DNA from 2 places in the Neobacillus sp. NPDC097160 genome. Region 2 is predicted to be linked to the other one. Evidence: a T-box and tRNA genes for the amino acid it is inferred to sense, from the RefSeq annotation. Region 2 holds a T-box; the other holds one or more tRNA genes.
The links. The T-box of region 2 lies ahead of leuS (leucine--tRNA ligase). A T-box ahead of a tRNA ligase gene usually reads a tRNA of that ligase, here a tRNA-Leu.
Positions count from the first base shown of each region.

Region 1: it encodes a tRNA-Leu, which carries the amino acid that the T-box ahead of leuS (leucine--tRNA ligase) is inferred to sense. The anticodon was not compared.

Region 1 covers NZ_JBIWDU010000012.1:9-15,788, forward strand. The annotation lists rRNA gene rrf (5S ribosomal RNA) at 6-122, shown strand; tRNA gene ACIQXV_RS17315 (tRNA-Asn) at 137-211, shown strand; tRNA gene ACIQXV_RS17320 (tRNA-Ser) at 219-310, shown strand; tRNA gene ACIQXV_RS17325 (tRNA-Glu) at 329-403, shown strand; tRNA gene ACIQXV_RS17330 (tRNA-Val) at 407-482, shown strand; tRNA gene ACIQXV_RS17335 (tRNA-Met) at 643-716, shown strand; tRNA gene ACIQXV_RS17340 (tRNA-Asp) at 720-796, shown strand; tRNA gene ACIQXV_RS17345 (tRNA-Phe) at 804-879, shown strand; tRNA gene ACIQXV_RS17350 (tRNA-Thr) at 894-966, shown strand; tRNA gene ACIQXV_RS17355 (tRNA-Tyr) at 996-1,080, shown strand; tRNA gene ACIQXV_RS17360 (tRNA-Trp) at 1,086-1,159, shown strand; tRNA gene ACIQXV_RS17365 (tRNA-His) at 1,171-1,246, shown strand; tRNA gene ACIQXV_RS17370 (tRNA-Gln) at 1,286-1,360, shown strand; tRNA gene ACIQXV_RS17375 (tRNA-Gly) at 1,365-1,439, shown strand; tRNA gene ACIQXV_RS17380 (tRNA-Cys) at 1,448-1,521, shown strand; tRNA gene ACIQXV_RS17385 (tRNA-Leu) at 1,566-1,651, shown strand; tRNA gene ACIQXV_RS17390 (tRNA-Leu) at 1,675-1,756, shown strand; tRNA gene ACIQXV_RS17395 (tRNA-Gly) at 1,988-2,061, shown strand; gene ACIQXV_RS17400 (B3/B4 domain-containing protein) at 2,139-2,810, opposite strand; gene queG (tRNA epoxyqueuosine(34) reductase QueG) at 2,917-4,047, shown strand; gene ACIQXV_RS17410 (amidase domain-containing protein) at 4,134-5,012, shown strand; gene trmL (tRNA (uridine(34)/cytosine(34)/5-carboxymethylaminomethyluridine(34)-2'-O)-methyltransferase TrmL) at 5,082-5,555, shown strand; gene ACIQXV_RS17420 (PrkA family serine protein kinase) at 5,893-7,788, shown strand; gene yhbH (sporulation protein YhbH) at 8,044-9,210, shown strand; gene nagA (N-acetylglucosamine-6-phosphate deacetylase) at 9,367-10,560, shown strand; gene nagB (glucosamine-6-phosphate deaminase) at 10,563-11,303, shown strand; gene ACIQXV_RS17440 (GntR family transcriptional regulator) at 11,375-12,097, shown strand; gene ACIQXV_RS17445 (CAP domain-containing protein) at 12,249-13,271, shown strand; gene ACIQXV_RS17450 (ATP-binding protein) at 13,333-14,325, opposite strand; gene ACIQXV_RS17455 (diguanylate cyclase domain-containing protein) at 14,840-15,780, opposite strand, start outside.
Region 2 covers NZ_JBIWDU010000023.1:44,750-60,529, forward strand. The annotation lists gene ACIQXV_RS25765 (rhodanese-like domain-containing protein) at 1-254, opposite strand, end outside; gene leuS (leucine--tRNA ligase) at 314-2,731, opposite strand; T-box leader at 2,773-2,997, opposite strand; gene ACIQXV_RS25775 (MDR family MFS transporter) at 3,154-4,347, opposite strand; gene ACIQXV_RS25780 (hypothetical protein) at 4,389-4,574, opposite strand; gene ACIQXV_RS25785 (ammonia-forming cytochrome c nitrite reductase subunit c552) at 4,740-6,191, opposite strand; gene ACIQXV_RS25790 (NapC/NirT family cytochrome c) at 6,194-6,706, opposite strand; gene ACIQXV_RS25795 (hypothetical protein) at 6,812-7,627, opposite strand; gene ACIQXV_RS25800 (glycogen biosynthesis protein GlgD) at 8,014-8,178, opposite strand; gene ACIQXV_RS25805 (YtzC family protein) at 8,195-8,458, opposite strand; gene mnmL (tRNA modification radical SAM protein MnmL/YtqA) at 8,665-9,624, shown strand; gene mnmM (tRNA 5-(aminomethyl)-2-thiouridylate-methyltransferase MnmM) at 9,621-10,193, shown strand; gene ACIQXV_RS25820 (tetraprenyl-beta-curcumene synthase family protein) at 10,216-11,298, opposite strand; gene ACIQXV_RS25825 (alpha/beta hydrolase) at 11,317-12,120, opposite strand; gene ACIQXV_RS25830 (gamma carbonic anhydrase) at 12,239-12,751, shown strand; gene asnB (asparagine synthase (glutamine-hydrolyzing)) at 12,981-14,885, opposite strand; gene metK (methionine adenosyltransferase) at 15,146-15,780, opposite strand, start outside.

The DNA.
Region 1 (15,780 bases), on a different contig from region 2:
AATAGTCTGGTAACAATGGCGAGAAGGTCACACCCGTTCCCATACCGAACACGGAAGTTAAGCTTCTCAGCGCCGATGGTAGTTGGGGCATGCGCCCCTGTGAGAGTAGGACGTTGCCAGGCTGTTGTAAAATTATTCCGCAGTAGCTCAGTGGTAGAGCTATCGGCTGTTAACCGATCGGTCGTAGGTTCGAGTCCTACCTGCGGAGCCATTTTTATGGAGAGCTGTCCGAGTGGCCGAAGGAGCACGATTGGAAATCGTGTAGGCGGGTAACCCTGTCTCAAGGGTTCAAATCCCTTGCTCTCCGCCATAAATTACTTTACAATATGGCCCCTTGGTCAAGCGGTTAAGACACCGCCCTTTCACGGCGGTAACACGGGTTCGAATCCCGTAGGGGTCACCATTTGGAGGATTAGCTCAGCTGGGAGAGCATCTGCCTTACAAGCAGAGGGTCGGCGGTTCGATCCCGTCATCCTCCACCATATTGCTCTTAATATTATTATCGCGGGGTGGAGCAACGAGCGTTGCTTCAATGAATAAACTGCGAGTTGTATCAATCGAGCTGCTACTTGAATATGCTTACTGAGATTGATACAGTCCATGAATACATTGGGCATGGTTAAAACCTAATATTTTTATTATCGCGGGGTGGAGCAGTCCGGTAGCTCGTCGGGCTCATAACCCGAAGGTCGCAGGTTCAAATCCTGTCCCCGCAATTTGGTCTGGTAGTTCAGTTGGTTAGAATGCCTGCCTGTCACGCAGGAGGTCGCGGGTTCGAGTCCCGTCCAGACCGCCATTAAAGTGGCTCAGTAGCTCAGTCGGTAGAGCAAAGGACTGAAAATCCTTGTGTCGGCGGTTCGATTCCGTCCTGAGCCACCATTTAAATTTACTGTGCCGATGTAGCTCAATTGGTAGAGCAACTGAATCGTAATCAGTAGGTTGGGGGTTCGATTCCTCTCGTCGGCATTGTTGCTGACAAAGTAATCATTATATGTGGAGGGGTAGCGAAGTGGCTAAACGCGGCGGACTGTAAATCCGCTCCCTCCGGGTTCGGCGGTTCGAATCCGTCCCCCTCCACCATTTATAGGGGTATAGTTTAAAGGTAGAACGAAGGTCTCCAAAACCTTTGGTGTGGGTTCAATTCCTACTACCCCTGCCAATTAAATTGTGGCGATTGTGGCGAAGTGGTTAACGCACCTGATTGTGGTTCAGGCATTCGTGGGTTCGATTCCCATCAGTCGCCCCATAATATTTTATTGAATATTTATAAAAATCATATTATCATTGGGCTATAGCCAAGCGGTAAGGCATCGCACTTTGACTGCGACATGCGTTGGTTCAAATCCAGCTAGCCCAGCCAATTTGCGGAAGTAGTTCAGTGGTAGAACACCACCTTGCCAAGGTGGGGGTCGCGGGTTCGAATCCCGTCTTCCGCTCCATTATATACGGCGGCATAGCCAAGTGGTAAGGCAGAGGTCTGCAAAACCTTTACCACCGGTTCGAATCCGGTTGCCGCCTCCATAAAACAATTGTTGAGTATGGATATGAACAGGTAATAAGATTTCGCCGGGGTGGCGGAACTGGCAGACGCACAGGACTTAAAATCCTGCGGTAGGTGACTACCGTACCGGTTCGATTCCGGTCCTCGGCATTGCTTTAAAAACATTTTAATACGCCGGTGTGGCGGAATTGGCAGACGCGCACGACTCAAAATCGTGTTGGGTGACCAGTGTCGGTTCGACCCCGACCACCGGTATCAAATTTGTTTGATAAAAAAGTTTTTCATATTATATGTGAAAAACTTTTTTTGTGTTTTTATTCATATGAAGGACAAATCGCACAAGAAAAACCTACAATTAAGCGTTCATTTTATTAAAGGGAGGAAAAATCGACAAATTTCGCAAAAATCTCTTGACGCATAAAAAAATAGTGTGTAATATTGTAAAGGTCAAGTTCGTTCATAAAATATTCATATTTATTAAATCATGCGGGTGTAGTTTACTGGTAAAACCTCAGCCTTCCAAGCTGATGTAGTGGGTTCGATTCCCATCACCCGCTCCATACATATTAACTAACGCAGTGTATCGTTACATAGGAGAACGATGCATTGCGTTTTTTCATTTTAAAAAAAAGATGCCTCATTGGCACCCAAAAATTCGATATGAAGCTTCCCCACCATGTATTTGCGTAAACATGTTCATTAAGGATTCAGTTAACTTTTTAGCATCTTCTATACGCGTTGAGGGTCGCAAATATATGATTTGTAAAGCATTTTTCGTAGCATAAGTTACGGGTGTTCTTTCGGAATCGACAAAAGGACTTCCAAACGGCCCTTCCTTATCAGCAGCCACGATTAGCCGATCTAAGGAGTTTTTCCTTCCATTTAATCCGATGTATTCTTCGCCTTCTTTTCCAATCCGGATTTCAACTGGTCCTTGTACCAGATCTAGGTCATAAATTCCAATCGGCACTTGATATTGCAGTGAGAAAAAATTATTGATATCGATGGCACTTTGAACGGAAGAAAGATAGTTTTGCTTTTGTACCCTTCTAAATAAGCTTTCTGCAGAATGCCGGTAGCGGTTTGGGTCTTTACCGGTCTTTTTAAAAATGTTTCGCCATTCTTTTATTCCGGGAAGGTCCGTTACTTGTTTATTTTCTAAATCAAAATAAATAGACTCTTGGAAAAGCTGGAGTCGGCCCTTTAGCATTTGTGGTGAATCCCCTACCGTGATATCCCTGTATTCAATAACTCCCAGCTTAAAACCGGGGATTTGCTCCAATATTTCCGATGAGACTTGATTTTCCAACGATTCCACCTCCAAAATTCATTGAAAATAGTTTATCATAAATAGATGTGCTACAAATAATGTAACAACTTAAATAGATGAACTTGTTTTGTAAGGAGGGGTTCATATGGATTATCACAAATTAAAAAAGGAACTAATTACCTATAGTAAAGAAATCGGAATTGATAAAATTGGGTTCACCACAGCGGACCCATTCGATGAATTGAAAAGCCGATTAATCAGACAGCAAGAACTTGGCTATCAATCAGGTTTCGAGGAGCCAGATATCGAGAAGCGAGTTACCCCTTCTTTGCTGCTTGAAGAGCCCCATTCGATTATTTCGATTGCCATAGCCTATCCATCAAAAATGAACGAACGGGTGGAAAGTAAGAAGGGCATGAGAAGAGGGATCTTCAGCAGGGCATCATGGGGTCTCGATTACCATCATATTCTTCGAGACAGGCTGAAAAAGATAGAAGGATTCATCAAAACGATGGTACCGGATGCCAGATTGAAATCAATGGTGGATACAGGGGAGCTTTCAGACCGAGCAGTTGCTGAAAGAGCGGGTATTGGTTGGAGCGGAAAGAACTGCGCCATTATTACCCCGGAGTTTGGCTCCTACGTTTATATAGGTGAAATGGTTACGAGTATCCCTTTTGAACCGGATACACCAATAGAAGATCAATGTGGGTCCTGCACAAAGTGTTTAGAGGCTTGTCCTACAGGAGCTTTGATCCAAGGGGGTCAGATTAATGCGCAGCGCTGTATTTCTTTTCTAACACAGACAAAAGGGCTCATCCCTGATGAATTTCGAGAAAAGATTGGGAACCGTGTCTATGGCTGTGATTCCTGTCAAACCGCTTGCCCGCATAACAAGGGGAAGAACTTTCATTTTCACGAAGAAATGGAACCGGATCCCGAGGTGGCTAAACCATTATTAAAGCCGATTTTAACATTAAGCAACCGCGAATTTAAAAATAAGTTTGGTAATGCAGCAGGATCATGGAGAGGAAAGAAACCCATTCAGCGAAACGCAATAATCGCTCTTGCCCATTTTAAAGATGAAACGGCAGTTCCAGAATTAATCGATGTATTAGTAAAAGAAGCAAGTCCTGTATCGAGGGGAACGGCAGCCTGGGCGCTTGGAAAAATTGGCGGTGATCCTGCATTTGCAGCGTTAGTAAAAGCAAAAGAAGTGGAAACAAATTCCGAAGTTCAGGGGGAAATAGAAAAGGCCTTGAATTTTTATAAATAAGAAAGAGCAAATCACATAGGTTTTGCTCTTTTTTAATTAAATTCACCTTTCTCTCATATGTATAAAAAGAAAGGGGTGAAGCCAAAATGCGTGAATTACTTCAAGACCTATTTGAAAAAAGGATGGGATTGTTTGTTTCTGAAAAAAGAAGCAACAAACTATTTTTTCCGAAGGCTGAAAGGAAGCAAGAGGCGTTAGCAAAACGGTCTGCAGAAATTGTTAAAATTAACGCTTCAGGGAAGATTGTTGAGGAAGCTGAAGAAGAGCAATTTCAAACGTTAAAATATGCTGCCCATTATCAGTATTTAATAAAACAAAAGGGTCTCCTATATTTGGAAGAAGAAGTTGAAGAACGAATTGCAAAGTTTTATAAAGGTGCATTAGTGATGGATGAAGAAATAGTTAAGCCAATTCAGAATCAATCAGTATCTCAGGAGGTCATAGAACCGGTATTGCCGGAACATGATGAACGGATTAGCTATGAATACAATCGCTTAAAGGCTGTTCAATACGCAGAACGCTGGTGGAATACGAATAATCCTGCCTTTAAAAAATTTGAAAATAATTGTACGAACTATATTTCTCAGTGTCTTAGGGCGGGGGAAGCACCTATGAGGGGACATCCGAACCGCGGAAATGGCTGGTGGTACCAACATACGAATTGGAGCTATAGCTGGGTAGTAGCGCATTCACTTAAAAACTATTTAGGCATTTCCAAAAGCGGTCTAAGGGCTAAGGAAGTCAGCAGTCCAGACCAGCTGATTTTGGGGGACGTTATTTGCTATGACTTCGAAGGGGACGGCCGGTTCAATCATAATACGATGGTCACAGGCAGGGATGCGAATGGGATGCCTTTAGTGAATGCCAATACCTACAACAGCCGAATGAGGTACTGGGCCTATGAGGATTCCTCCGCATATACACCTAATATTAGATATAAGTTTTATTCTATCTTTGATGAATAAGGATTTCCCTTGAATGAATCAATCAAAGTGGTATAATTGCCTTTAGAGTTTTTATTCGAGGTGAAATACGTGTCCATTCATGTAGTCTTATATCAACCACAAATACCTTCTAATACAGGGAATATTGCTCGCACTTGTGCAGGAACAGATACTTCTTTACATTTAATCCGCCCGTTAGGTTTTTCTACAGACGATAAAATGTTGAAAAGGGCGGGATTGGATTATTGGGAATTTGTAAATATTCGGTACTATGATTCCTTAGAAGAATTCTATGACAAGAATGCTGGCGGAGAATTTTTCTATATTACAAAATTTGGGGAAAAACAATATAGCAGCTTTGATTATAGGAATCCAAGCAAAGATTATTATTTTATTTTTGGACGTGAAACAACTGGTCTTCCAAAAGAGGTCATCGAAAAAAATAAAGAAACTGCCCTCAGAATTCCTATGACTGAAAATATTCGTTCCTTAAATTTATCCAATACTGCGGCAATCCTCATTTATGAAGCATTACGCCAGCAAAATTTTGCGCATTTAAAATAAATAATGAAAAAGGCTGCCACTATCGGCAGCCTTTTTCATTATTTATTAGTACCTGGTTTGTCGTTGTAACCTGCAGTGAAGATTGCCGCTAAAAATGTGATCATAACTAAAACAACGATGAACGTATTCATGATATGTAGTGCCCCCTTAATTCATCCAATTTTCATTTTATACATATAGTTTTATTATAGCCTATCTTTAGAAAATGAAAAGTGCAATATCCCTTTTCCAAAAATAAAAAAGATAGACAGTAACCCAATAAGGTCACGCATGTTCAAAGGACTAAGTGCATAGAGTATATTAATCGTCTCTGATTAAGCTACAGGGGGAGGGCCATATGGATATTTTAAAAAAAATCGAGATGTTTCGCGAAGAAGAAGAAAAGCTACGTTGGGAAGGATCATTTGCTGATTATTTACAGTTGTTAAAAGAGAAGCCATGGGTGGCACAATCTGCACATTCACGAGTTTATAATATGCTTAAGGATTCTGGAATCACAGAAGAAAAAGGGACGAAGAAGTACGAATTTTTTAGTAATCAATTATTTGGCTTAGAGGAATCGCTTGAGCGGTTAGTTGAGGAATACTTCCATCCGGCAGCAAAAAGATTAGATGTTAGAAAACGTATTTTACTGTTAATGGGTCCGGTAAGCGGTGGGAAGTCCACACTTGTTACGATGTTAAAAAGAGGGCTGGAGGCCTACTCACTTACGGATCGAGGTTCTGTTTTTGCTATTAAAGGCTGTCCAATGCATGAGGACCCACTTCACTTAATACCGCATCATTTGCGAAAGGATTTCCATGAGGAGTATGGCATCCGGATTGAGGGGAATCTCTCGCCGCTTAATATGATGCGGCTTGAGAAGGAGTTCGGTGGTAGAATCGAAGATGTTTTAGTGGAGAGAATCTTTTTCTCAGAAGATAAACGAACAGGAATTGGAACGTTTAGTCCCTCCGATCCAAAATCCCAGGATATCGCTGATTTAACAGGAAGTATTGACTTTTCAACCATAGCAGAATTTGGTTCCGAATCAGACCCGCGTGCCTATCGCTTCGATGGTGAGCTCAATAAAGCGAACCGTGGGATGATGGAGTTCCAGGAGATGTTAAAATGTGATGAGAAATTTCTATGGCATTTATTATCGTTAACCCAGGAAGGAAACTTTAAAGCGGGCCGGTTCGCCTTAATCTCAGCTGATGAGCTAATTGTAGCCCACACCAATGAAACGGAGTACCGTTCCTTTATTTCCAACAAGAAAAATGAAGCGCTCCATTCAAGAATTATCGTCATGCCAATTCCATATAATTTAAAAGCTTCACAGGAAGAAAGAATTTATGAAAAAATGATTAACGAAAGTGATGTATCCGATGTTCACATTGCACCGCACACGTTAAAAGTAGCAGCAATGTTTACCATTTTAACACGCTTAAAGGAACCGAAAAAAGGTGATATTGACTTACTGAAGAAAATGCGCCTGTATGATGGTGAAAATGTAGAGGGATTTAATACGGCTGATGTCGAAGAGCTGAAGCGCGAATATCCTGATGAAGGGATGAGCGGTATTGACCCTCGTTATGTGATTAACCGTATTTCGTCAACGATTATTCGAAAAGAAGTACCATCCATTAACGCCCTTGATGTATTACGGTCATTAAAAGATGGGCTTGACCAGCACCCATCGATTACCACTGAGCTGCGTGATCGCTATATGAACTATATCTCTTTAGCACGAAAAGAGTATGATAATATTGCCAAGAAGGAAGTCCAAAAAGCATTTGTTTATTCGTATGAAGAATCGGCAAAAACGTTAATGGATAATTATCTTGATAACGTAGAAGCTTACTGCAATAAGAATAAACTCCGCGATCAATTAACAGGAGAAGAAATCAATCCTGATGAAAAGCTGATGCGGTCGATTGAGGAGCAGATTGGTATTTCTGAAAATGCGAAAAAGGCTTTTAGAGAAGAAGTATTAATCCGAATTTCAGCCTTCGCACGAAAAGGCAAGCGATTTGATTATAATTCCCATGACCGGCTAAGAGAGGCCATACAGAAGAAGTTGTTCGCTGATTTGAAGGATGTTGTCAAGATTACGACTTCATCGAAAACACCAGATGAGCAGCAGTTGAAGAAGATCAATGATGTTGTTGCCCGTTTAGTCGATGAACATGGCTATAACTCTACTTCGGCTAATGAATTATTACGGTATGTTGGAAGCTTACTAAATAGATAATGAAGGTTAGAGTTAAAATAGGAAGACTGGCAGAACGAATCTGTCAGTCTCTTTTTTTCATTAATTGGAGAACTCGTCCAATTTCATAGGCGAGAACCCAATTGTCGAAATTATTTGTAAATTATTCTCTATCTCTGCATAGGATAAAGTAATCCATATTTTTAATGATTTTTTTCACTCGCGTTATCTTATGTATTTGCTAAAAAAGTGTGCAGTATAGACTGAATAAATTAATTTAATAGGGAGGGGTTTATAATGTCAACCGATAACCATCAATTTGTGATTTCTCGAGAAGATTGGTCCCTCCACCGCAAAGGCCACGATGACCAAGTACGGCATCAGGAAAAAGTCCAGGAGGCAATTCGCAACAATCTTCCAGACCTAATTACAGAAGAGAGCATAATTATGTCGAATGGTCGAGATGTGGTAAAAATTCCGATTCGTTCATTGGATGAATATAAAATCCGCTATAATTATGACAAAAACAAACACGTGGGCCAGGGTGATGGTGACAGTCAAGTCGGAGATGTAGTAGCACGTGACGGTTCCAGTGGTCAAAAAGGTCCCGGTAAAGGCCAAGGGGCAGGGGATCAAGCCGGAGAAGATTATTTTGAGGCAGAAGTATCATTAATGGAACTCGAAGAAGCATTATTTAAGCAGTTAGAGCTTCCAAATTTAAAGAAAAAAGACGAGCAAGAACATCTCGTTGAAAATATAGAATTCAACGACATCAGAAAAACAGGGTTAATGGGGAATATTGATAAAAAACGGACGATGATGTCTGCTTTTAAACGAAATGCCATGACTGGAAAGCCGGCATTCCACCCCATTTTCAAAGAGGATTTGAAATTTAAGACATGGAATGAAGTAGTAAAACCGGATTCTAAAGCTGTCGTTATTGCGATGATGGATACGAGTGGAAGTATGGGAATATGGGAAAAATATATGGCCCGCAGCTTTTTCTTCTGGATGACACGGTTTTTAAGAACAAAATACGAAACAGTTGAAATTGAATTTATCGCTCACCATACAGAGGCAAAAGTGGTGACTGAGGAAGACTTCTTCTCGAAAGGAGAAAGCGGTGGAACCATTTGTTCATCCGCATACCACAAGGCTTTGGATATTATTGACAATAAATACAATCCGCGAAAGTTCAACATCTATCCATTCCACTTTTCAGACGGTGATAATCTCACGTCGGATAATGCCCGCTGTGTGAAGCTTGTAGAAGAATTAATGAAAGTATCCAACATGTTCGGCTATGGCGAGGTAAATCAATACAACAGGCACTCTACCTTAATGTCTGCCTACAAGAACATCAAGGATGAACATTTCCGCTATTATATTCTCAAGCAAAAAGCAGATGTATTTCATGCGATGAAAAGCTTTTTTCAAAATGAAGAATCCCAATTATATGCTTAACCAAAATCGACAGGACCAGGTGCCTGTCGATTTTTCCACTTTAATATGTAAATAAAAATTGGTTACAAGCCTGCCATTTTTTGGTTAATGATTGGTATAGACAACTATACTTTTTAAGTGTAAGATAATGTTATAACCTGAAAGGAGTATCTGAAAATGATTCCAAAAGATAATCATATTTTACTTAAGGGTATTCAAATTTATTCAAATGATACGATAATTGAAAATGGGTATATAAAAATAATAGATCAAAAAATAGCAGAACTCGGCGGGGTGGCTGAACTTATCACGGAAGAAGACTTTGAGGTGGTAGAAGTACCGGCCCATTTTCAGGCAGTACCGGGTTTTATTGATGTGCATATACATGGTGTGAATGGCGCAGACACAATGGACGGAACTACGGAAGCATTGGATACAATGGTTACGGCACTGCCTAAAGAAGGAACCACCAGCTTTTTAGCAACTACTATGACTCAAGAAGGCAAAGAAATTGAAAAGGCATTAATAAATGCCGGAGAATATATCCAACAACAGCCTGCACATGGAAAAGCTGAAATACTTGGTCTTCATCTTGAAGGGCCGTTTGTGAATGCAAAAAAAGCAGGAGCCCAGCCGATTCAACATATTGTCGACCCTGACCTCGTATTATTCAAAGAGTGGCAGGAGCTGTCCAAGGGAACAATAAAACTTGTTACATTGGCCCCAGAGCAGCCGGGTGGATTAGAAATGATTCGCTATCTAAAGAAAAATGGCATCATTGCATCGATCGGTCATACTGATGCTACGTTTGAACAAGTTGGCGAAGCCATTGAAGCAGGAGCAAATCATGTGACCCATCTATTTAATCAAATGAGAGGGCTGCATCACCGTGAACCGGGTGTAGTTGGCGCAGTATTTTTGCGGAAAGAATTAATAGCAGAAATTATTGTCGATGGTGTCCATGTTCATCCGGAGATGGTAAATCTCGCTTACAAAAATAAGCAGAGCGATGGATTGATTTTAATCACTGACTCCATGCGTGCTAAATGCTTGAAAAATGGAATGTATGACCTTGGCGGCCAAGAGGTTATTGTCAAAGATGGAAAGGCAGTTCTTGCTGACGGAACTCTTGCCGGGAGTATTTTAAAATTAGGTCATGCTGTAAAAAATATCTTAACGTATACAGGTTGTTCACTTGAGGAAGCGGTACAAATGGCATCTGTCAATCCGGCTAAACAGTTGAATGTATTTGACAGAAAGGGAAGCATTGCTGTTGGGAAGGATGCAGACATCGTGATCCTCGATGGAAATATGGAAGTCTATATGACATTTTGCCGGGGATCACTTTCTTATAAAAGGGAGGAAAACTGATAATGAAAATTATTGAAGTAAAAGATTACACAGAAATGAGTCAGAAAGCGGCTGAATATATCCTTGAAAAGGTTCGTCAAAATCCCACGATTAAACTGGGACTTGCAACGGGTGGAACACCTGTTGGAACTTACAAAAAATTAATTGAAGATCATCAGAAAAACGGGACTTCTTATCAAAATGTTACAACATTTAATCTGGATGAGTACATTGGTCTCTCGGGCGAAAATAAAAATAGCTATCGCTACTTTATGGATGAGCAGTTGTTTAATCATATTGATATTAATAGACAAAACACAAATATTCCACGTGGTGATAGTAAAGATATAGAGGAAGAATGCCAGCGTTATGAAGAATTGCTTGCCAAGTATGGCGGAATTGATTTGCAAATTTTAGGAATTGGAAGCAATGGCCACATAGGATTTAATGAACCAGGGACTAACTTTACCTCTCAAACACATGTGATCGAATTGGCTCCTTCGACTATAAACGCAAATGCAAGGTACTTTAATCGAATTGAAGAAGTACCGACAAAAGCGGTTACAATGGGGATTTCCACCATTATGAAAAGCAAAGAAATACTGCTGTTAGTTTCTGGTGAAACCAAGAAACAGGCGATGGGCAAACTTTTAAACGGAAACGTAACAGAAAGTTTTCCTGCTTCTGTGTTGAAAAATCATCCATGTGTTACAATTATTGCTGATAAAGCAGCAGTTTCAGGTTTAATGATCCACTCTCAATAATTTATTTCGGTCATGAAAGAAAAATTTATAGCCTGTTATTGTTAGTTTAATTAGAAGGGTGTAAGTAAGGAATGATAAACAAAAATTCCCCCATTCCACTTTATTATCAGCTTGAAGAACACATTAAAGGATTAATTGAAAATAATGATTTGAGTCCCGGCGATGCACTTCCACCTGAAAGGGAATATGCTGAAAAATATCAAATTAGCCGGATGACAGTTAGACAAGCCTTTACCCAGTTAGTAAATGAAGGGTATTTATACCGGCTGCAAGGAAAGGGCACTTTTGTTGCTGAGCGCAAAATTGAACAGCCGCTCCAGGGATTAACAAGCTTCACCGAAGACATGAAAGCAAGAGGACTCAAGCCGGAGAGCAATCTTGTTAGATTTGAAATTATTCCTGCTACTATTCAGATTGCCGGTCAATTAAAGATTTCTGAAAATAAGCCCGTTTATGAAATTAAGCGAATTCGCTTAGCTGATGGTGTCCCGATGGCACTAGAAACGAATTATCTTTCAGCGATTCTTATTAATGGATTAACAGAAGAAATTGTCAATCAATCGCTTTATGGTTATATTGAAGGTACATTAAACTTACGTATCGAAAGTGCTTCTCAAATTATTGAGTCATCAATCGCCAGTCAAAATGAGGCAGAACTTTTAAATATTGCAATTGGGGCACCTGTGATGCACATCCAACAAAATACCTTTTTGAATGATGGCACTCCTGTAGAATTTGTAAAATCTGTTTACCGCGCAGATCGCTATAAATTTATGATTCAAATGAAAAGATGATTAGTGTGAAAAAACAGGTGCATTGTGCATCTGTTTTTTTTGCCCACAAACCTTTTTATTTCCGACACAGTCGAATATTTCCACTAATAACTTCCTTGAAAAAATGAAAAATAAGAAGGCAAGAGAATTTTTTCAAAGGGGGGTATTTCAATTGATAAAAAAACCAGTGGGGTTACTTTTAACAGCGGTCCTAACAGTAGGACTTTCTGCTTGTAATAACAATAATAATGATCATATAAATGACAAGAACACTAACCAGGTAGGCATGAATACCACCAACAGGAACAACCATTTTTTTGATGTCCGAAATGGAAGGGATGACGGCATCGACCACAATGGACTGCTTACCGAGGATTATACAAATCGTAACAACAGTCAAAGTGATTTAGATGTAAACTTTTTTAATGATAAGCATAAGATTCGAAAAAATAATAACGATATGATTTCTGCGTATCAAACGACTTTGAATAGTGATCAATATCCACATACTAGGGCAGTATTAATCCGAGATGCAAAATATCAGTTTATCCGCACCGATCCTAGACAAAGCAATTGGTTTCAGACGGGGTTAATCCAACAAGGACAGCCATTTATTCAGCAGCAAAACCCTGGTGCAAGTGCACCAGTGCCAGCGCCGCAGCCAACACAGCCGACACCAGCACCAAAACCAGTACCAGCACCAAAACCAGTACCAGCACCAAAACCGGCACCAGTACCACAGCAGACAAAACCAGCACCAGCACCTGCACCGAAACCAGCGGGTCAAACGCAAAATAATGCACCAGCCACTGGAACGGTCAGCCAATATGTACAACAAGTAATCAATTTAACAAATGCTGAGCGGAGTAAAAACGGCCTTCCAGGATTAAAAGCAGATACCCAGCTGAATGGTGTTGCTCAGAAAAAGTCACTGGATATGCAGCAAAATCATTACTTTTCACATACAAGTCCAACCTATGGATCTCCATTTGACATGATGAGAGATTTTGGTGTGACCTATAAATCAGCAGGCGAGAATATCGCCCAAGGTCAGCGGACGCCACAAGAGGTTGTGACTGCTTGGATGAACAGCGAAGGTCATCGCAAAAACATTTTAAGCTCAAATTTCACCCATATTGGGGTAGGATTTGAAGAGTCTGGGAAACACTGGACGCAAATGTTCATTGGTAAATAAGAAAAGTGCTAGCGCTGGTTAAGCGGTAGAACCAACAAAAAACAAACCGACAGATGCTTGCTTAAGCTCTGACGGTTTGTTGGTTTTTGACACTTGTAGTAATGGTTTGAAATTCAAAAAGAAACGTTGTCCCTTTCCCCACTTCACTTTCTACCCAAATAGAACCATCCATTGCACGAATAATACTATACACGACCATCATTCCCAAACCCGTTCCCTTTTTTCCTTTTGTGGAATAGAAAGGTTCCCCTAAGCGTTCAAGCTGCTCACTTGTCATTCCTACACCAGTATCCGTCACCTTTATTGTTACACAGCTTTGGCTAAATTCAGTTGAAATCGTTAAATAACCGCCTGCAGGCATTGATTCAATTGCATTTTTGAAGACATTTACAAAACACTGGCGGAATTTCTGTCCGTCCCCTTTTATAAACCCTATAATGGAAAAGTCCGTAATAATCTCAACAGAATTTTGATTTGCCAAGGGCTGAAGAATATTGATAATTTGCCGTAGTTCATTTTTTACATTTAACTCTTCAAGCGTCTCCAAAGATGGCTTCGCAAAGGTCAAATAATCTTGAATGACCCTTTCAGCGGAAAGTAATTCTTCCTTAACGATGGATAAGTATTCTTTTCTTTTTTGCCTTGAAAGGTAATCATCCTGCAGGAGCTGGACAAATCCGCTTGCCGCGGTCAGCGGATTGCGAATTTCATGGGAAATGGCAGCTCCCATTTGTTCAACTGCTTTTAATTTCTCTGCTTTAATTAGTTGCTGCTGCATTTCATTATTTTTTCTAACAAATTCAATCCCATATGAAATGATGCCAATTCCGAGCGATGGGATGACAAGGTAAGCAAACCAAGCATCGAACAGGCTGGAGTGTGAAGTAGTGAAACTCATTCCAAATACTGTTAGCACACCAAGGATCATCCCCATACAAACCGTAACAAAAATCCTGCGTTCAGGAGCTTGTTTTAAAAACCAAGGATATAATTTCCAGAGTACGATAGTGAGAGGAGCATAAAGGATAAGCGTTAGAAAAAAACCATTATCCAATCCGAAGAAACTTCTTAAGATTATAATAGCTCCAACAAGGATTGGGCCGATTCCTACATAAAGGCCGCCAAGAACCAAAGGAATTATCCTTAAATCATATCTCGCAGATGGAATGGGGTTGTAGGAGAATTTAGTAAATAACCATAAAGTTACGATTAACAAAATGATTAATGAAGATTTTGAAAGAGTGAATTTCTGACTTTTTTCAAGAAATATCAAACAAAAAAATAGTAGTATAATTAAAAGGGAGAGATTTAAGAAAAGGTGTTTCGTAATTTCCATTTTCTTCACCATCCAAAACTTGTTTAGCGTTCCATGCCAGAATTTATTGTGCAAGCTTACACTTTTGCGGCGCTCCGCCCCTTTTCCACAAAAGGGCTAATAGGGAAATTTTACATGTATTTTCCACAAGTTACAACAAAATTTGCGAAATATTTAGAAAAAAGGCAAATTTTGTTACAAATATGTAAATGAAAACAAGGAAGGATTCTCAAATTCACTCCTTCCTTGTTTTTTATTGTTTAATTGAGATGGTATTCCTACCTTTTATTTTAGATAAATATAATTCAGTATCAGCTTCTTTAATTAAGTCTTGAGGCTTTGAAGATGAAGAAGGGACCATGGTAGCCAGCCCAATACTTAATGTGACATATTCAGAGATTTCCGAACTAATATGGGGAATTTTAAGTGACTTTACTGTTTTCTGAATCATGTGAGCCGTGTTTATTCCTTCCACTGTTTTGGCTGCAGGTAAGATAAGGGCAAATTCTTCACCTCCGTAACGGCAAAAAGTATAACCAGAGCTATCAGGAATCAGGTCTTTAATGGCTTGAGCAATCGACTGTAAGCAAAAGTCACCAGTTAAATGACCATATGTATCATTGTATTTCTTAAAATAGTCAATATCGAACATGATCAAGGATATTGGTGAATGAGATAATAGTGATTCTGACCATTCTTTCTCAAGTATCTCATCAAAATATCTCCTATTTGAGATCCCAGTTAAACCATCCATATAGGAGAGTCGATTTAGAAGCTCATTTGCCTCTTGTAACTTTTGTTCAGTAAGTTTCCGTTCAGTAATATTTCTTGATACAATAATAACCCTTTTACTGCCATCTTCTTCGAAATGAACACTTTTTAGCGTAGATTCAATCCAAACATATTCCCCAGTTTTAGAAAGGTACCTATAAGTACATTCAGCAACACCATCACGAAGGGCTTTTGCAAACATTTCATGGGTATGCTCAATATCATCGGAATGAATAAAATACTCCATTCTTTTCCCTAATAGTTCTGGATATTCAAAATGAATAATTTCTTCCACTGCCGGTGAAATGTAAATATATTCCGTTTTTTCATTGTGCATCGTAATCATGTCACTGGAATATTCAGCTATTAACCGGAAACGTTCCTCTGTTTCTTTAATTTTAATTAAGCTTTGTTTTAATTGAC
Region 2 (15,780 bases):
TTATAGCCCTGATCTTGGAGGTAATAACAAACATTCCCGCTGCGGGCACTAGAACGGCAGATAAAAATATATTCTTTATCCTTATCAAAATAGTCGAGGTTAACAGGGATTTCCCCCATGCGAATATGCTTTGCTCCTGGAATCATGCCAGTTGCTACTTCTTCATCCTCTCTCACATCGACAAGCTCGAGTTTCTCCCCTGCCTCAAGCTTCTTTTGTAACTCTTCTGGTGTAATCGTTTGAATTTCTTCCATCCCAATCATCCCTTCAGAAAGACATCCCCCCGACTAAACAGGAGGATGCTCTTATTTTATTAATTAGCTACGATATTTACAAGTTTACCTGGAACGGTAATAACTTTGCGAATCGTTTTTCCTTCAATTTGTTCCTTCACACGGTCATCATCCATTGCGATTCCTTCTAATGCTTCTTTGCTAGCATCCGTAGGCACCATAAGCTTCGTTTTTACCTTGCCATTAACTTGAATGACAATTTCGACTTCCTCATCAACCAGTTTTGCCTCATCATATGCAGGCCATGCCTCATAGGAAATCGTGCCGCTGTGTCCAAGCTTTTCCCAAAGTTCTTCAGCAATATGCGGACTAACAGGTGCGAGCATTTTTACAAATCCTTTTACGTAATCCTTAGGCAGTACTGTTGCTTTATAGGCTTCGTTAATGAAAACCATCATTTGTGAAATTGCGGTATTAAAACGTAAGCCTTCATAATCCTCAGTTACTTTTTTCACAGTTTGATGATATACCTTTTCCAAACTTGAAGCTTCATCTGTTGACTGGACTTTTGGGCTTAATGAACCATCTTCTTCTACAAATAAGCGCCAAATTCGATCTAAGAAGCGGCGGGAACCGTCCAAACCGTTTGTCGACCACGCAATCGAGGCGTCAAGCGGCCCCATAAACATTTCATATAATCGAAGTGTATCGGCACCGTGACTGTCGATGATATCATCAGGATTGACAACATTTCCTTTTGACTTACTCATTTTTTCATTGCCTTCACCTAAAATCATTCCTTGGTTAAATAACTTTTGGAATGGCTCTTTTGTTGGAACAACACCGATATCATATAAAAATTTATGCCAGAAACGGGCATATAGCAAGTGAAGCACGGCATGCTCGGCACCGCCAATGTAAATATCAACCGGTAACCAGTGATTTAATTTTTCGGCTGAAGCCAGTGCCGTGCTGTTCTTTGGATCAATATACCGTAAATAGTACCAACAGCTGCCGGCCCATTGTGGCATCGTATTGGTCTCCCGGCGGCCCTTTTTACCCGTTTTCGGATCAACCACATTTACCCAATCAGCAATATTGGCAAGTGGTGATTCACCGGTTCCAGACGGTTTGATATCTTTCGTTTTTGGTAACATCAATGGAAGCTGATCTTCAGGAACAGCTGTCATTGTTCCATCTTCCCAATGGATAATTGGAATCGGCTCGCCCCAGTAACGCTGACGGCTAAACAACCAATCGCGTAAACGGAACGTTACTTTTTTCGTACCAATGCCTTTTTCCTCTAACCAGGAAATCATTTTTGAAATCGCATCTTCTTTATTTAAGCCATTTAAGAAATCGGAGTTGATGTGTTCACCGTCACCTATGTAGGCTTCTTTTTCCACATCACCGCCGGCAACAACTGGCTTGATTGATAAATTAAATTCTTTTGCAAAATCATAATCTCGTTCATCATGAGCTGGTACGGCCATAATAGCACCTGTTCCGTAGCTTACTAAAACATAATCGGCAATCCAGATAGGCATTTTTTCGCCATTTGCCGGATTGATTGCATATGCACCCGTAAATACGCCTGTTTTTTCTTTCGCAAGATCTGTACGCTCAAGGTCGCTTTTCGTTTTCACTTTATCTAAATACGCATCAACTGCTGTCCGTTTTTCAGCTGTAGTAATTTTATCAACAAAAGCATGCTCTGGAGCAAGAACAGCATAGGTTGCACCGAATAATGTATCTGGACGAGTAGTGAAAACGGTAAAGGTTTCATCATGTCCATCAATTTCGAAGGTTACTTCGGCACCTTCAGAGCGGCCAATCCAGTTGCGCTGCATTTCTTTCAAGCTTTCCGGCCAATCTAATTCCTCTAGATCCTCAAGTAAACGGTCACCGTAAGCGGTAATTTTTAACATCCATTGCTTCATCGGGCGGCGTTCAACCGGGTGTCCGCCGCGTTCACTCTTACCGTCGATTACTTCTTCGTTTGCTAAAACAGTTCCAAGTGCCGGGCACCAGTTCACGGCTACTTCATCAATGTAGGCAAGCCCTTTTTCCCAAAGCTTTAAAAAAATCCACTGCGTCCATTTATAGTATTCAGGGTCTGTCGTGTTGACTTCACGATCCCAGTCGTACGAAAATCCAAGTGCTTTAATTTGTCTGCGGAAGGTGTTAATATTTTTCTCAGTGAATTCCGCCGGGTCGTTTCCGGTATCTAATGCATATTGTTCTGCCGGCAGTCCGAATGCATCCCAGCCCATTGGGTGAAGTACATTGTAATCCTGCATCCGCTTCATCCGAGATAAGATATCTGTTGCTGTATAGCCTTCCGGGTGTCCGACATGCAGTCCCGCCCCTGAAGGATATGGAAACATATCTAACGCGTAGAATTTCCGTTTATCGTATTCTTCACTTGTTTTAAATGTCTTTTCTGTTTCCCATTTCTGTTGCCATTTCTTCTCAATTTGCTGATGGTCGAAACTCATATTGTTTTCCTCCTAAAAAAAATAAAAAACCTCTCATCCCAAAACGGGACGAGAGGATTGTATGTATCTTCCCGCGGTACCACCCACATTAGTGCATCTATGCACTCGCTTCATTCATCCTTAACGCGGAAAACGGCAAGCATTACTGTTCCTTCATGCCTGCAACTCAAAGGCGAGTTCATGATGTACCCGGTTGACTTCCACCTGCCGTCAACTCTCTATAGGTTCGGGTATTGACCACTACTACTCCTGATCACTGTTTTTCTAATATAAAAAGTATTACGGTTATTGTATTAAATTTTTCGGCGGGTTGCAAGTAAACTTGTGTCTAATTTCATGGTAGACCAAATTTCTTGCTTTTAAACTCAAAAAGAAAAGACAATGATGCAAAACCATCACTGTCCTTCCCACATGGACAAATGCTACATTTGTCCACGAACGGTGCCTGACACCATTTTTGTTTTTAATCCGCGATCATACATAAGTGTGGTGACGATTGCGATGAGGAATAGGCCAATCAAAACGAAAAATAATGCGGACATGCTATACATATCTACAATTATTCCGCCTAGTAATGGACCAACCATTCTTCCGCCGGTTGCGGTGCTGTTGACGATACCTTGATAAAAGCCTTCTCTCCCTTTAGGGGCTAAATCGAAAGCAATTGTCGGCACGGCAGGCCAGATAAACATTTCACCAATAGTTAAAATGATCATAGCAACCAAGAAGCCTGAAAATGCACTCGCTTTTCCGGCAACTAAAAATGAAACGATAAAGATGCCAATTCCAATTAGGATTTGCATCTTTAGTGATGCGGAAAGTTGTTTTAGCACACCATTTAATATTGGCTGCCCGAGGACGATAATGGCTCCATTTATCGTCCAAAGTAAACTATATTGTGTCAATGAAATATTGATTTCCTGGGTGTAAGAGGCAATCGTTGTTGTCCATTGACTATAAGCAACCCAACAAAGCAAATATCCTCCACAAACAATCAGTAATGCCTGCAGATTTGCTTTGCTTTTTACAACGGTTATTGCTTTTTCTTTTTGGTCATGGATTGCATTTTCTACCAAGATTCCCTTATATCCAAATACAGCGATTAATAGAAAGATTACATACATGATGGTGTTCGCTAAGAAGATTAATTGGAAAGAGTAATCTGCTACGATTCCGCCAAGTGACGCACCCACTGCAACCCCGAGGTTTTGTGCGACATAAAGAGCATTAAACGATTTACGCCCGCCTTCTTTCCAGACTGAACCCGCCATTGCGTACATCGATGGAAAAATAATTCCTGTTCCAAAGCCGGTGATAGTAAGGAAAACGACATATTGTGGCCAGTCATGCCAGATAGATAGGCCGACAAGGGCGAATAGGGAAATAGCAATTCCCATTATTATAGATTTATAGCCGCCAATTTTATCGAATAAATGGCCGCCATAAAGGTTTCCAATTACGTTTGCTCCCGAGTTGAGCATGAGGACAATCCCTGCAACGGAAAGGGACTTTCCTAAATGATCGTGAATATAGATTGTATTTAAAGGCCATAAAAAAGAAGAGCCTATTACATTCACTGCCATCCCGATGATTAAAAGCCATAAGGCACGTGGCATGAAAAACGCTCCTTTATCATTAACTATTTCGATTACCTTGGTTATTTTAGCTGTTTTCCTGATAAGGTGCAATGCTTTTGTATTTCCAAATTTCGCAGGGATATATTTCCGCGGCTTTTTGCAGGATTTCCGCCAAACTTGGGTCGGATTCCGCCAACTTTCAAATTAATTCCGCCAAACTCGGACGGAATTCCGCCAACTTCACCATTAATTCCGCCAACCCACATTTGAAGCCTACAAATTGACTCATTGCCATAAATTTGTCAAAATAAACAAAAGAAAGCACTGTTCCCCAAAGGAATACAGTGCTTTCAAAAACTTGTTCAACGACTCTTTCCCAATTTCTTATTCCTTCTTGGCGGGACGAATAAGAATATAAAAATGGAAAGGGTCTATTTTTTTGGAACTGCTGGTACAACTGGTGCCTGAGCAGGGAAATAACTATTAACTGCTTGGTCTTTTTTCTTTTCATTCACTTTCTCATCGGCAACAGCTTTTTTCGCCTTTTCAATTTCGCTATCAAGCTCTTCCATGTTGACGCCTTTTTTCACGAGCTCTTCCGTTGCAAGGCGAATCGCTTTATTTGACTGCTCAATTGAAATCCTTAAAGAATCCATTGAACCCTGTGGATTGTGGAAGCCTGAAGAGTTTTCAGCAGCAATGATATCCCAGAACCATTGGCCCTTACGGACAAATTCCTGCGCCTCTTTGATTTTATCCGCACTCACACCAGAGGTTATCATCTTGTTCACATAGTAATGGGCAGAAGTTGAAATATCTTGTGCATCATGTAATCCGCTTACGTTTGCCTCTTGAATTTCAAGAACACGGTCTTTCAATTTATCTAAATCACGGTCACCATGGCATTGTCCGCAAGATGTTTGCATCGTCTTAAGTGGTGAAGTCCACCAGTGAGACGAAATCTTTCTTTTTCCATCGACACGTTCATATGGCATATGGCAATCGGCACAGGATACATTTGCCTTACCATGCGTTCCAGATAAATGGGTTTCAAATTCAGGATGCTGTGCCTTTAACATTGGCGTTCCGGAAATATTACTGATCCAGTCTTTTTCAAAACCATTTTCCTTGGCAATTGTATTATAGTATTCATACATTTCTTCCGGCTTGAAGCCTTTAGTCCATGGATAGGTAACTTCACTATTATTGGCAGCAAAGTAATATTCATCATGGCATTGGCCGCAAACATAGCTGCGCATTTCATTTTTCGTTGGTTTTGAAACATCAACACCCTTTGCTTCCAATGCTTTAAATAGACTTGGACGGGTAACACGTAAATCCATTGTTTTCGGATCATGACAATCAGAGCATCCGATTGGCGAGTGGCCCATCGCTTCGCCTTTAGGCCAGATATCTTTGTTAAAATTAGCGCCCCAGTAACTGTCGCCCATTTCTTCAATCATTTTTGGCACAGCGGTTGATTTACATGTATAACAGGACCCAACTGACTTGTCGGTAATCCGTTTGACATTACGGATATCTTCTAATGCGTAAATGTGGCCGCGGTCTTCGTTGTATTCAGTGGCGAAACCATAGCCATTAAATAGGATTGGCAGTAATGGCTCTTTATCCGCATCGTATTTGCTTCGTTTTACCGAACCATTGTATTTGGTATCTTCCATCTTTTCGTTTTTCTTGTAGCTGTTATATTGAAGCGGAAATAAGTCCTTGAATGCTTCATTACTTATTTCATCTGCTGAAAGGCCTGTCGTCTTCTTGCCTGCTGCTGAAGCTGTTTTGTCACCGGAATCGTTGCCGCAGCCAGTGATAATTAACACGAATGCAAGCAGGAGAAGATATGCCCCATATCGGAACCTTCCCATTCTTAAAATCCTCCCTTATTTTCTAATAACTCTCCTGATACAGGTGGCTTATTATAATGATCATCTTTAAAGCCTTTCCCGTGTGGTACCGTTTTGTGACAGGAGATACAACTATCCTTGGCATCATGTGATACATTGTTTACCGTACTCTCGTGGCAGGAGATACAGTTGTCATTCATAATGCTTTTCGTACGCTCTGTTGCTTCAATCACATCCGGTATCTTCTCTGTTCCAAGTGTGTTGAAATAAATATGCGTCATCCCGGCACGGCCTTTGAAAAATAATTTTCCAACCTCACTCTTATGCGGCAAATGGCAGTCATTACACTGCAAATCCGAATGTGTGGAATCCAAGAATGAAGTATAGACGGATTTCATCGTATGACAGTTTTGACAAAAACCTGGTGAATCCAAGTAAGCCATTGTTTTCACTGTTGAAAATGATAAAAACACGCCAATGAGCAGGGCTAAAACAACTAAAAACTTTTTGTTCATCTTTAAAAGCTTTTTAAACATTTTTTCACCTCCCATAAAATATCTTTAATCTCTCTATTTATTTATTAAAGTACCTTTTAGATACCTTAATCCCAAATGAACCACGCCAATTGAAATCGCTTTTGTTTATTGCTGCTTTGTCTTTCGATTTCTGATTATTACTGTCAATGCACCAGCTGCTAGGACGCTTATCCCACTAAATGCTCCGACGGCAAGGCTTGTGGATTTCTTATTATCTTCTTTTAGATCCCCAGAGTTTTTATTATTCGTTAGTTCTGTAGTTGGTTTCGTCTCGCTGCGTTCATATGTTAAAGTGAATTTTTTTTCTTCACCTGCTTTTACATCTTGAAATAGATATGAGAAGGTATTATCGCCGCCACCATGATTCTGTTTTTCTTCCGGTGCTGGTGTGAGCTTCAGCTTTTTTGCCTTGGACGGTTCGGTAAAGGACACATTGACCAGCCCTATATCAGCAAAACTTTTAAACTGATACGATAACGATTTCTTTTCTTTCTTAACCTTTAGACTGTCTGAATAAAACTCAATGACAAACTTATACCGCTCCTTTGGCGCAATCTCTTCACTTGTTGTCCAGGAAATCGTTCCTTTCTCACGGTCAATCACATATTCAATTTCATAGGACTTTCGTAAATCACTTGAGTAATCGGCAACATAGCCAATCCGAAAATTCTTTTCCTCCATCGGAAGGGGAATTTCGATTTGTCCCTTCTGAGGCTGGACGGTATTATTTACCATCGATCCCTGGTATCCAATTAACAGTGGTGCATGGTCTTTCTTTTGATCGTTTGGGTGATAGGCATACTCCGGCATAACTTGAATCGTCAGCTCTTCCATGCTCAAAATAGGATTATTTTCTGCAAAGCTAGTCGCAGGATACAGTATGGTAAAGACAATGCTAAAAATTAATAAGTACTTTTTCATTTTTTTACTTCCTTTGCTAGGAAAATTTGCGGATAAAATGTGAACATATTCACATGAAGTTCTAAAAAAAGTGCTAGGGTTAACCAATATGGTTTTCCTAACAAAAAGTGGAGGTTTTGGAATGAAATTTTCTATTCCATACCTTATTTAAACCAGAAAAAAAATCTCCATCTGTGACCAACATCACATATAAAACATCACTTGTTTCCAATCTGTGAACGAGATTTTTCTTCTATTTTCATATTGTTTTTATTAAGAAATTGATCTATAGGGTCTTGAGAGGCTTGTTATGATTAACTTCAGCCAGATTTTCAAATAAAAAAATTTGTAAAAAATAATCAAAAAAATTCCCTCAACGAAAATGTTGAGGGATTTGATAAGTATTATTATTCTTGATGCATTTTTGATTTTACAGGCTGACCGCCTGATTTTTCATATTTCTGTTTTGCTTGTTTTACAAGATCAACATCCTGTCCCAGTTCGAGATCTTGATTGTTAATGCCATTTCTAGTTGTTTGTTCAGGGTTTTGCTGCTTTGAACGCTTTTTCAAAAAGCTTCTCCTCCTTTTATTGCTCTTCTAAAATCATCGAATTCTGCAGCTGCTGAAGCTGCAGTCTCATTCTATGGAGTTGTTCGCGCTGCTGCGAATTCGCACTATGAGCCATTTTGGCAATATCCTGATAGGTTTCCTCCAGCTGTTGCAGCGCATTTGTATAATTATCGTCATTATAATGCTCTTGAAGGCTGCTTTGTTTGTATTGTTCCTCGGCATAGCGAATTGCATCCTCAACCTGCTGCATTAAATCGTTCATTGAGTCGCGAGTAGCCATCTAAGAACCTCCTTGATGTTAGGGCACAATCCCTCATTATGAAGCAAACTGCTTCACTTCTTATTGTGTTCTCAACTCTTTTTCCTATTACACAAACAGTTGGATAAATGATGGAAAAATGCTTGAAACAATTACATTTGGATAAGGCTATCGCTTCATGATAAAATTGATTTTATGTTCATTATTTTAAAAAGGAGGTTTTCTGAATGCTTCAGATTAAACCTTTTCTATATGCATCAGATGATAAACGGTACCATACATGGAATTACCACCTACGCCAGCAATTTGGCCATAAGGTGTTTAAAGTGGCACTAGATGGCGGCTTTGACTGTCCGAACCGTGACGGTACGGTCGCACATGGCGGTTGTACTTTCTGCAGTGCTGCCGGTTCTGGTGATTTTGCCGGGAACCGTGTGGAAACCCTGGAAACACAATTCAATGAGATTAAAGAAAAAATGCACACGAAATGGAAAGACGGCAAATACATGGCCTACTTCCAAGCATTCACAAATACCCATGCACCGGTGGATATCCTTCGTGAAAAGTATGAAACAGTGCTCAAGCAGGATGGCGTTGTTGGTTTGTCAATTGCAACCCGGCCGGACTGCCTTCCAGATGATGTTGTCGAGTATTTAGCGGAATTAAATGAGCGCACCTATTTATGGGTTGAGCTCGGGCTTCAAACTGTTCACGAGCGCACTGCACTTCTGATCAACCGTGCGCATGATTTTCAATGTTATGTTGAAGGGGTAAACAAATTAAGAAAGCATGGGATTCGTATATGCTCCCATATTATTAATGGATTGCCGCTTGAATCGTATGACATGATGATGGAAACGGCGCGTGAAGTCGCTAAATTAGACGTACAAGGAATTAAAATTCATTTGCTCCACTTGTTAAAAGGCACGCCAATGGTCAAACAATATGAAAAGGGAATGCTTGAATTTCTTAATCAAGAGGACTATGTAAATTTAGTATGTGATCAATTGGAAATTTTACCGCCGGAAATGATTGTCCATCGCATCACCGGTGATGGCCCGATCGACTTGATGGTCGGACCGATGTGGAGTGTAAATAAGTGGGAAGTATTGAATGCCATTGATGCAGAACTTAAGCGAAGAGACAGCTGGCAGGGAAAGTTTTTTCAAGGGACTTTGAACCGATGAAAATGGAGCGTATACTTCCATTTGCGAAAAATTTACTCGATAAAGCGATTAGACCAGGTGACGTTGTGGTTGACGCGACTGTCGGGAATGGACATGACACCGCATTTTTAGCAGAGCTCGTTGGGGAAACCGGGAAAGTCTACGGCTTTGATGTTCAAGAAGAAGCCATTGCGGCATCTGGGAAGCGCTTAGCAGAGCATCATCTTTTAGAGCGGGTCACCCTCTTCCATGAAGGCCATGAAAAGCTTGCAGCTAAGATTCCTACTAATGATCATGGTAAAATCACAGGAGCGATATTTAACCTAGGCTATCTGCCGGGCAGCGATAAAATGATAGTAACCCTTCCTGATACGACAATTGCCGCCATCGAACAGTTATTGATAATGATGGCACCTGAGGGGATCATCGTCCTTGTGATATACCACGGGCACGAACAAGGTGCGATAGAAAGGGATTCACTCCTTTCATACTGCCAACAATTGGATCAAAAAACGGCTCATGTCCTGCAATATCAATTTATTAATCAACAAAATAACCCACCGTTTATCATTGCGATAGAAAAACGATAAAAACCAGGACATGCCTGGTTTTTTATTTTGCCAATAATCTTGTTACAAATGCAGGTATTGATTTTTGAAACGAACGGTAGGCAAGTCCATTAAAATAAAAGAAATAACTGATCCAGCCACCGGATTTAATAATTCCTTTTGCTAATTTGCGGACATTTTTCTGTTTTCGAACCTTTACATCCGAAAGGTAAATCCCTAACAGACCGCGATTAATAAGCTGATGGAACTTTTTGTGAGGAAGATATTCGGTGTGCCTGTCAGCCTCCGTCACGAAATGTTTTAAGCGATTGAAAAGAATTTCTTCGCTTTTATAGTAGGAACAGAAATTCAGGTCGCCTCCCGCAATGTCCTCTTCCTGGTCAATAAAATAATCCAAAAGAATATGTAATCCTTGAATATAGGGAAAATATCCGTTCCGAATATTTTCAGCATCGCTCGCCTGAAAATCCTCACGCAGCGCATAGGAGATTAAACAAAAGATCCCCAGTGTGGAACCGGAGCAGGCCGAGAATTCATACCATTCCATTTCAGGCAGACTGTCTTGGTAGTGATGAAACCAATTTTCCAGTCGCGGTACCCGTTCCTCCTTCACGACATGCTTGTGGATTTGTAAATCACAATAGTACTGGCATAACTCAAGAAGATAGTCTTTTATGATATCATAATGCTCTAACTCCCTTAGAACGGTGCGGCAGGTTTCCGATAAATCATGCAAATACTGATCGTCATCCTGATCCGAACGGAGGCGGTAATAATTTTTCTCATCGGCATGGAGAACAAGGGCATCTGACATCGATTCATGCAGGGCAGCAAAATCATTGGGGTCAAGGGACGTACTCCGGTCACACAGATTATCTAAGTAGTCGCTGATGGTTTGATAGGCAACGATAAACTTAATTGCTTTTTTATAATGCTCGCCAGCCGTAAGCGCAAGGATGGCTCCACCTTCACAGTGAAAGGTTTTGTGCTCGATACTGGCGAGCGCCTGATTTCTTAGCTCAAGGTTCGGAATTTTTTCAGCACGGCTTCTCCAATAAGCCAATTCTTGATGGACTGCTGGAAGTATTTTGCGATAGACCCTGGACATGAGGGTGATTGGCATCATGGATTAGATCAAACCTTTCTATACAATGTATCCTATTGCTTTTAATTGACTGTTAACAAAATCCTTTGCGTATTCGAAAACCTCTTCACGCTCCGGTTCATTAAATATTTCATGATAGCATTTAGGCCATTCCTTAAACCTTTTTTCCGATAATGGAACATGATTGAACCATTCTTTCACCGTTGCTTTATTCACAATCTGATCATCCCCGCCTTGCATCACAAGCATCGGGATATCCTGTATTTTCTCAAGATTTACAAAGGCCTGTTTTATCGCACCTGCAAGTTCACGATACCATCTGACAGAAATCTTTGTCACGTAAAGTGTATCATTGGAATCGGCTTCCCTTACGTCCTCATTTCTTGTTGCCATCTGGACGCTTAATCCAGAATTCATCCTTAAGGAAGGATAAACAATATTTAAAAGATGTGACATGGTGTCTAAGAATTTAGATGGAGTATGAACAAGTCCTAAACAGGGGGATGATAGAATCACACCTGCAATATTCAATCGTTCTTCCTGTAATAAGCGGATGGAAATCAAGCCCCCCATACTATGTCCTACCAAAAAAACCGGCAGTTCATAGCGGTAGGCAGCTTGAACCCAATCCTTTACCTCAATGATATATTCATCAAAGGAATCAATATGGCCGCGGCGGGATCTTGTTGTCATGCCTTGCCCTGGAAGGTCGGCCATGATGACATGAAAGCCGGATAACCGCCACATTTCAATCAGCCAGCCATATCTGCCATGGTGTTCCATTGCCCCATGAACGATTACGATTACCGCCTTTGCTTCCCCTTCAGCTTCCCACTTCCACATATTTTATCCCCCTAGAAAAAAGTAATAAGCAATTGTTTTCGTAAATAAGATGAATTTTTTTGAAAATCGCTTTATTCATCGATAAAATAGTACTATCATGCAAAAAGGAGCGAACCCGATGATTTACCCCTATAAAAATAAATATCCGTTAATTGCTGAGACCGCATTTATTGCCGATTATGTAACCATTACTGGCGATGTCGAAATTGGCGAACATTCCAGTGTCTGGTTTAACTCAAGTATAAGAGGTGATGTCGCACCAACGAAGATTGGCAATAAAGTAAATATTCAAGATAACTCTATCTTACACCAAAGCCCTAATAACCCGCTAATTTTAGAAGATGAAGTCTCGATTGGACACCAGGTGATCCTTCACAGCTGTATTATCCGGAAAAGAGCATTAATCGGGATGGGCTCGATTATTCTTGATAATGCTGAAATCGGTGAAGGTGCATTTATTGGCGCAGGGAGTCTTGTACCTCAAGGGAAAAAAATACCCCCTAATACTTTAGCATTTGGCAGACCAGCTAAAGTTATTAGAGAATTGACTTCAGAGGATAAAAAAGAAATGGAACGCATTTATACACAATATGCCGAGAAGGGTCAATATTATAAGTCTTTGCAGTCATAAAAATTTGAAAAGCACCCATCAACCGGATGGGTGCTTTCATATTACAAGTTACGTAAGTATAAATTTCGACTTTGAGAATTGTCCAGCTCCAGCGCCCTAGCGGCTAGTGTCCTTCGCTCTCCGCCCTACGATAAGTCAACATCGAATCGCCTCCGGCTCTCCGTGTTTCCTTTATCTCAGTTGGAGCGCTCCAGGCCATACGCCGCTGACCAGGGCGCTTCCGCTTTTCTTATTGCTTCAACGTTTGCAATTCTTTTTGTAAGGCATAATCCCGTTGAAAAGAATAAACATCCTCTACATATACTTGATGCCACACCATAAACATAAGAACGGTCCATATTTTCCGGCTGTTATCAGCTTTTCCTTGGCAATGGTCTTCAAGCAATCTCAAGACATATGTTTTATTGATTAAATGATCTGTGTTACTTTCACGGATGATCGTTTTCGCCCAATCGTTCATTTCATTCTTTAACCAGTGACGAATTGGTACTGGAAAACCAAGCTTTTTCCGATCAAGTACATGTGCAGGCACAATTCCTTCTGCTGCTTTTCGTAAAATATACTTTGTTGTCCCATTTGCTGTTTTCAAGCTAGTCGGGATTTTCGATGCGACCTCAAACACAGCCTTATCAAGGAATGGCACTCGTAGTTCTAACGAATGGGCCATTGTGACTCTATCTGCCTTAAGTAAAATATCACCGCGCATCCATGTATGGATATCAATATATTGCATCCGGTCAACCGGGTCGTATCCCTTCGATTCCCTGTAAAGTGGGTTTGTTACATCTAAATAATTCAATCCTTCATGATAAACATTTAAAAGATCGCGCTTTTCTTCTTCTGAAAACATTTTTGCATTCCCAATATAACGCTCTTCCATCGGGGTTACGCCGCGTTCAATAAAACTTTTCCCCTTCATCCCTTCTGGCATCATGCCAGCAATCCCTTTTAAAAGCACTTTTCCTACTCGCGGGATTTTATTAAATACCTCTAATGATTGCGGCTCACGGTAAATATTGTAACCGCCGAATAGTTCATCGGCTCCTTCACCTGAAAGAACAACAGTTACATGTTTACGGGCTTCACGAGCAACAAAATAAAGCGGTACGCAGGCTGGGTCAGCAAGCGGGTCATCCATATGCCACATGATTTTTGGCACTTCAGTCATATATTCTTCTGGTGAAATCACGTAACTGATATTTTCCACACCAAGCTTTTCGGCAGTTTCTTTGGCAACATCAATTTCACTAAAGCCATTGTGATCAAAACCAACAGAGAACGTTTTAATGGCAGGGTGATATTGTTTGGCAATTGACGCAATAATCGAAGAGTCAATTCCACCGGAAAGGAAGGAGCCAACCGGAACATCGCTGCGCATATGTTTTTCAACTGAATCAAAAAGGATGTCGCGAATTTCTTTAACAAATTCATCTTCAGATTTCTGTACCGGCTTAAATTGTGCCTTCCAATATCGTTTGATTTCCATAGCCGAGCCGATTTTCTTCGTAAAATAATGACCAGGCTCAAGCTTGTGAATTCCCTCTGACAACGTATTCGGTTCAGGAACAAATTGATAGGTCAAATAGTGCTGCAAGGAATCATAATTTAAAACATCATTTTCTAATGCCAGCAGAATACTCTTTTTCTCAGAAGCAAAGAACGTTCTTTCGCCGTCTTCAAAATAGAAAAACGGTTTGATTCCAAACGGGTCGCGTGCCCCGAAAAGCGTCTGTTCTTGCTTATCCCAAATGGTAAAGGCAAACATCCCACGCAGTTTTTCCACCGCTTTTTCCTTTAAATGACTATAAAGGGCGATAATGACCTCTGTATCGGAGCTCGTCGCAAATGATAAGCCCTCTTTAAGAAGTTCTTCACGTAGCTCAACATAGTTGTAAACCTCACCGTTAAAAATAATCCAGTAGCGTTCATTTTCATACGTTAACGGCTGATGGCCGCTCTCAATATCAATAATACTCAAGCGGCGAAAACCAAATTGAATATGATCATCATAATAAAAGCCATCATCATCCGGTCCGCGATGGGTGATAATATCATTCATATTTTTAAATTCTTGTTTTTGCTTGTCACTATAGTTTTGTGTTTTGTCGTGTACACAACCGATAAAACCACACATTATGTACCTCACCTACTCCATTAAAAATAAAACCTCTCTAATACTACCACTTTTTTTATAAAAAATGCACTGTGAACAATAGGAAATTAAAGTATCTTCAGTTTTCACTTCTTTTGGCCTACTTAAACATTTTATTCCAGTTAACCATTTACTGAACAAGAAAATAGACGAAAAAATAAAAACGGGAGTTACATTAAATATGCAACTCCCACTGCTTTTATTGCCTAGCTGCAGCGCCGAGGCGCTTTCGCTTTTCTATTTTATAAATTTGCTTGCCCGCGTAAAGCCTCTGCTTTATCAGTGCGCTCCCAAGGCAGGTCAACATCTGTACGTCCAAAATGGCCGTATGCAGCTGTTTGCTTGTAGATTGGGCGGCGAAGGTCAAGCATATTAATGATTCCTGCTGGGCGAAGGTCAAAGTTTTCACTTACAAGATCAACTAAAACATCTTCACTTACCTTTCCAGTGCCAAACGTATCAATAGAAATCGAAACTGGGCGTGCCACACCAATGGCATAGGCTAGCTGAACTTCGACTTTGTCAGCAAGGCCAGCTGCAACGATGTTTTTAGCAACATAACGTGCTGCATAGGCAGCAGAACGGTCAACTTTTGTAGGATCCTTACCGGAGAAGGCACCGCCGCCATGGCGAGCATAGCCACCGTACGTATCAACAATAATTTTACGGCCAGTTAAACCGGCATCCCCTTGTGGCCCGCCAATAACGAAACGGCCTGTTGGGTTAATGAAATATTTTGTATTTTCATCAATAAGTTCTTGTGGAACAACCGGATTGATGACATATTCCTTCAAGTTCCGTTGAATTTGCTCTAACCCTACTTCCGGATTATGTTGAGTTGAGATAACGATGGTATCAATGCGAACCGGTTTGTCAT